One region of the Paraburkholderia sp. J41 genome, then DNA from elsewhere that is predicted to be linked to it. Evidence: riboswitches for the same ligand, from Rfam matches in the RefSeq annotation. Region 1 holds a riboswitch; the other holds the start of a gene.

Region 1 (3,081 bases):
GCGGCGCGGCGAGCGTGCGCGCGATGGCGAGCGCGTCGCCGGTGCCGCCCAGCAGCAGAACGCGCGCCGTCATGGCTTCACGGCTTCGTAGAGCGTGACGGGCAGCGCCTGGCGCCACGTATCGAAGCGCCCGAGCGGTTCCGCCTCGCCGATGCCGATGCGCGTGAGCGTACCGCCGTGCTGCGCGCGCCATGCCACCAGCGCCGCTTCGCTCTGCACCGTGACCGCGTTCGCGACGAGCCGCCCGCCGCGCGCGAGCGCGTCCCAGCACGCTTCGAGCACGCCGGCCGCCGTCACGCCCCCGCCGACGAACACGGCGTCGGGCGCGGCGAGTCCCGCGAGCGCGGCCGGCGCGCGGCCCGCCACGAGCTGCAAGCCGGGCACGCCCAGCGCCGCGCGGTTGTGTTCGATAAAGCGCCGGCGCTCCGCATTGGCCTCGATCGCAATCGCGCGACACGCCGCGTGCGCGCGCATCCATTCGATGCCGATGGAGCCGCTGCCCGCGCCCACGTCCCAGAGCAGCGCGCCCGGCGTGGGCGCGAGGCGCGCGAGAGTGAGCGCGCGCACGTCGCGTTTGGTGAGCTGGCCGTCGTGGCGAAACGCGTCGTCGGGCAGGCCCGGCGTGAGCCTCCACGATTGCGCGGCGGCGGGCGCGTCGCTCGCGCATTCGAACGCGACGAGATTGAGCGCCGCGGCTTCATCGCCATGCCAGGCGTCGGCGCGGCCCTCGACGCGGCGCTCGAGCGCGCCGCCCAGATGCTCGAACACGGTGAGCCGCGTCGCGCCGAAACCGGCTTGCACGAGCAAGGCGGCGAGCGCGGCGGGCGTGTGTCCGTCGGCGGATAAAGCCAGCACGCGCGAGCGCGCGTAAAGATGGCGGCGCAGCGCGTCGAGCGGGCGGCCGACGAGCGAAACGGCCGCGACGTCCTGCAACGCCCAGCCCAAACGCGCCGCCGCGAGCGAAAGCGAAGACGGCGCGCCCAGCACGCGCATCTCGCCCGGCCCGACATGACGCGCGAGCGTCGCGCCCACGCCGAACAGCATCGGGTCGCCGCTCGCCAGCACGCATACGTTCGCGCGCGACGCGCGATGCGCGAGCAGCGCCTCCACGCTGAACGGCTGCGGCCACGCTTCTCGCCGCGCGCGCACGCGCGCGGGCAGCATCGCGAGATGCCGCGCGCCGCCCGTCACGATCGACGCTTCGAAAAGCGCCCGCCGCGCCTCGCGCGCGAGTCCCGCGTAACCATCGTCGCCAATGCCGATCACCGTCAGCCACGCCTGCCTGCCCTGCATTCGTTCTCCGTTCTTGCCGTGCCGCCTCGCGCGCGCAAACCGCCCGGCGGCCGGAGCGCGCATGAAAACGGGCATAATACCGCTTCCGCCGGCGCTTTCCGGGCTGAAAAGCCCGAAAGCTGAAAAGGGAACACAGCGAAGCTGTGGCCGCCCCCGCGACTGTGAGCAGCGAGACCGCATCCACCCGAGCCACTGGTTTTACCGGGAAGGCCGATGCGGCCCACGACCTGCGAGCCAGGAGACCTGCCGGCCGAACATTGAGCGAACCCATCCGGGCGGGGTGTACCGGGGGTTGCACTCGCGTTTTGCCCGTACCGCAGCCGCCTGTTGCGCCCGCCTCGCGCACGCCGTGCCCTACCGTGCGCAGTGCGCGCCGCGCTTGCGCGACGCCTTTTTGCGCCATGCCCTTGAAGCACGAATCTTCTCTCGCGTCGGCCGCCGACGCTAATGCCGCGATCCGCCCTTCGGCGTGTCCCGGACTCGTGCGCGTGGTCGCCGCGCGCGACGGCGGCATTTGCCGCCTCCGCCTGCCCGGCGGCGTGCTGCGCGCGCCGCATGCCCGCGCGCTGGCCGAGGCCGCGCGCGCGCACGCGAGCGGCGTGCTCGAATTGACGAATCGCGCCAACGTGCAGATTCGCGGCGTGCGCGCGGGCGAGGAAGCCGCGTTGAGCGCCGCGCTGATCGCAGCCGGGCTCGGGCCGGACGGCATCGGCGCCGCGAATTCGCCCGCGCAAGCCTGCATCGCCGACGAATTGCGCAACGTGATGCAAAGCCCGCTTGCCGGCCTCGATCCGCTCGCGTTCGACACCACGCCGCTCGCCGCCGCGCTCATCGACATGCTGCGAAGCGAGCCGCGTTTCGCCGCGCTTTCGCCGAAATTCGCGCTGCTGCTGGACGGCGGCGAACGGCTCGCGGAGCGCGCGCATCCGCACGATATCTGGCTCGCGGCGCGCGGCCACGACGCGGCTCATGCCGACGAAACACGCTTTGCGCTCGGTCTCGCGGGATGCCCCTGCGATGCGCCGCTCGGCACGCTGGCCGCGCGCGATATCCGCGCAACGGTGCGCGCGCTGCTGCATGCGTTCCTCGATATCGCCGATAACCTCGTCGATAACCAAGCCGATAAGCACGCCAACGTCGAGCGTATGCGCGACGTGCCGAACCGCGAGGCGCTGCTCGAACGCGCGCGCGCCCGCGCGGGTTTTACGCTGACGCCCGATGAGCACGGCATCGACGCGAAACGCAGCACATCGGCCGATGCCGGTTCGCGCCTCGGCGCGCACGCGTTGCACGCGAACGGCAGCGGTTACGTGGGCGCGCAACCCGCGCTCGGCCGTCTCGATGCCTCCACGCTGCACGCGCTGGCCGCGCTCGCGCAAGCGCACGGCGACGGCACGCTGCGCGTCACGCCGTGGCAAGGCCTGCTGCTGCCGAACGTGCCCGCGCAAGCGATGCCCGGCGTGCTCGACGCGCTCGCCGCGCTCGGCCTGATTCACACGCGCGCGAATCCGCTCGCGCGCCTCGTTGCGTGCGCGGGCTCGCCGGGCTGCGCGAAAAGCCGCGCCGACACCAAGGCCGACGCGCAACGCCTCGCCGCGCTGCTGCCGCGCGACGAAGCCGCCGCGCAAGTCCACTTGAGCGGCTGCGAGCGTTCGTGCGCCGCCGCGCATCGCGCGCCCTTCACGCTGCTCGCGCGCGCGCCGCAGCGCTACGACCTCTACGCCGCCTGCACCCCAGCCTCCCGCGACGACGATGCAAGCGGCTTCGGCCGCCTCGTCGCGACCCACC
Region 2 (3,081 bases), on a different contig from region 1:
TCGGCGCCGTGATTCGCGCCCGGCGGCGCGCCGTCGATCGTCACGCGAAACCGCACGGGCTTGCCGTTCGCCGCCGGCCCCAGCACGAGATGCAGATCGCGCGCATGGAAGCGATAAACGATGTCGCCGCCCGCCGCGTCGAGGTCGGTGTGTTCCGCGCCGAGCGTCCACGTGCCCGCCAGCGCCCACTGGTTCAGATCGAGCGGACCGGCCTCGTAGCGATGCGGCGCGTCGGCGACAGGGTCGCCCTTCGAGGCGAAACCGTGCGCGCGCTGATAGCCGAGATAGGTTTCCGGCGACTGCACGGCGGTCATCGTGGACGCGGCTTCGACGCCCTTGCCCGTATCCGTGACGAAGCCGCCCGGCACGTTCTTCGCGCCCGCTTCGGTCAGCAGCTCGCGAATCACCTGTTCGGATTCCTGATAATTGCCTTCGCCGAAGTGATGATGGCGAATCTGCCCTTGCGCATCGACGAAATAATGCGCGGGCCAATACTCGTTGTCGAACGCGCGCCAGATCGCATAGTTGTTGTCGATGGCTACCGGATAGTCGATCTTGAGATCGCTCACCGCCCGCCGCACGTTGCCGATGTCTTTCTCGAAGGCGAACTCGGGCGCATGCACGCCGATCACGACCAGGCCGGAGGCGCGATATTTGTCGGCCCACGCTTGCACGTAAGGCAGCGCGCGCAGGCAGTTGATGCACGAGTAGGTCCAGAAGTCGACGAGCACGACCTTGCCGCGCAAACCGGCCGCCGTGAGCGGCGGCGAATTGAGCCACTGCACCGCGCCGCCCAGGTCCGGCAACCGGCCTTCCACGGGCAGCGCGCCGGTTGCCGAGGTTTTCGCCGCGACGGCGCCGTGGCTCGTGTCGTTCGTGCCGTTCGTGTCGGCGGCTTGTGCGTTTGCGTTTGCTCGTGCGTTCGCGTTTGCCTGCAAGCTGACTGGCGAATTCGCCTGCGCGCCGGCCTCGCGCGAATGCACGCGGTCGAGCAAGCCTTGCTCGATCTGATTGGTGCCCGCGAGCGACACGCGCGCGAGAACGCCGGTATCCAGATGCAGCGCGATGGCGGCCACGCCCGCCAGCACCGCGACGCCCAGCGCGCGCCGCAGCCATTCGCCCGCGCCCAGCGAGCGCTTCATGGCCGCGAACACCTTGCCGCCCACGAGCAGCGCGAGCGCCAGCGAAGTGGCCGCGCCCGCCGCATACGCGAGCAGCAGCAGCGAAGTGCGCGCGCTCGCACCTTGCAGCGCCGCGCCGGTCAGGATCAGGCCCAGAATCGGGCCCGCGCACGGCGCCCACAGCAAGCCCGTCGCCACGCCCAGCAGCAGCGAGGCGCCCACGCCCGAGCCCGCGCCCTTGCGCTGCGCGTCGCCGGCCGTTTCCGAAAGGCGCGAGCCGAACGCCACGAGCGGGCGCGTCAGCCGCTCGGCCACCGCGGGCACGAGCAGCGTCACGCCGAACACGACGAGCAGCACGAGCGCGGCCGCGCGGCCATACTGGTTCGCCGCCACGGCCCAGCCGCCGCCCACGGCCGCGAGCGCGCCCACCGCGCTGAACGAGAGCGCCATGCCGACGAGCAGCGGCAGGCCGCTGCGCACGAACGGCCGCCCGGTGCGAGCGAACACGAAAGGCAGCACCGGCAGGATGCACGGACTGACGATGGTCAGCACGCCGCCGAGCCAGGCAATCAGGAACAAAGCCATTTTGCGTATCTCCACCGCTGCCCGCGCCGCAATGCGCCGCGCGGTTCCAGCGGCCTTCGAACGGATAAACACCCGGCGCGAGTGTCTATTCCGCGGCGCGTTGTATCCGTTTTGTATCCGCTCGGCACCTTCGGAAAAGGGTGCGATCGGCGCTGGCGGATCGCGGGCTTTCACGCCCGCCTGCGCGCGACTGGCGCAAGGCTAGGCAAGCGACGCGGCGCCGACGCAAGACCGCGCGCGAACCGCATCATCGAAACGCCATGTCGCGCGCGATCCGGCGTTTTCGCCACACTTCGCGCCGCAATATCGACGCGCGGGTTGACGCCCGGGCGGCGCGGCCATTACCCTTGCGCGCTGATGGTTCCCGGCGACGGGATCAAAAGGGAACGCAGTGAGGCACACGCCGAGTCTGCGGCTGCCCCCGCAACTGTAAGCGGCGAGTTCGCGCCCACTCAGGCCACTGGGAAACCGGGAAGGCCGGCGTCGAACGGCGACCCGCGAGCCAGGAGACCTGCCATCGCGTCAGTCCAGCAGCCGCAGCGGGCGGGGTCCCCCAATGCGCCAAAGCGCCGCGCCCGCGCGGTCGCCCGTTGCACGGACAGCCCGCAATCAGGAGCTGTTTCCAGCCGCATCATGAAGTTTTCCAGCCTATTCCTCGCGTCGGCCGCGCTCGCCTGCGCCTCGCAAGCCGCTTTCGCCGACAGCAACGCCGATCCCGACGCCGGCGCCACCTTGCCGAACATCCTCGTGACCGGCGACACCCAGCGTCTGCCGCAATCGTTCGACGGCCGCTACGCCAGCACGCAGGTGCTCACGCGCACCGACCTCGACCGCCTTTCGCCCGCCGACCCGAGCATCACGCAGGCGCTCGCCACGCTGCCCGGCGTGAGCGTCGCGCAAAACGGCGGCCCCGGCACGACGGCGGCGGTGAGCATTCGCGGTTCGTCGGCAAGCCAGGTGGCGGTGTTCATCGACGGCATTCGCGTGGGTTCGGCCACCACGGGCTCCGCCGCCTGGGCCGACCTGCCGACTTCGTCGTTCGATCGCGCCGAGGTGATTTCCGGCCCCGCGGCGGCCTCGTTCGGCGCGGACGCCGTGGGCGGCGTGGTGCAACTCTTCACGCGCCATGCGTCGAATCAGCCGAACCAGACCACGGTCTCGTTCGGCGGCGGCTCGAACAAGACCTTCGACACGCAACTGCGCACCTCGGGCACGATCGCCTCGACGGGACCGCTCGCGGCGCTCGGCGGCCTCACGTATTCGCTCGGCCTGCACGACTACGCCACGGCCGGCATCGACGCCACGCAGCCCTACGCCTACGGTCACGAGAACGGCCGCAATCCGTACCACGCGCAGGACCTGGACGCGCGCCTCG

What was found. Region 1 has a riboswitch for cobalamin ahead of cobG (precorrin-3B synthase). Riboswitches for the same ligand answer to the same signal wherever they lie in the genome.
Region 2: it holds a riboswitch for cobalamin, as region 1 does, so the genes downstream of both, U5805_RS00445 (TonB-dependent receptor domain-containing protein) here and cobG (precorrin-3B synthase) in region 1, are expected to answer to the same signal.

What each region holds. Positions count from the first base shown of each region.
Region 1 covers NZ_CAJMZE010000006.1:189,274-192,354, reverse strand. The annotation lists gene U5805_RS08560 (cobalt-precorrin-6A reductase) at 1-73, opposite strand, end outside; gene cbiE (precorrin-6y C5,15-methyltransferase (decarboxylating) subunit CbiE) at 70-1,293, opposite strand; cobalamin riboswitch at 1,366-1,559, shown strand; gene cobG (precorrin-3B synthase) at 1,701-3,081, shown strand, end outside.
Region 2 covers NZ_CAJMZE010000001.1:96,521-99,601, forward strand. The annotation lists gene U5805_RS00440 (cytochrome c biogenesis protein DipZ) at 1-1,706, opposite strand, end outside; cobalamin riboswitch at 2,048-2,240, shown strand; gene U5805_RS00445 (TonB-dependent receptor domain-containing protein) at 2,340-3,081, shown strand, end outside.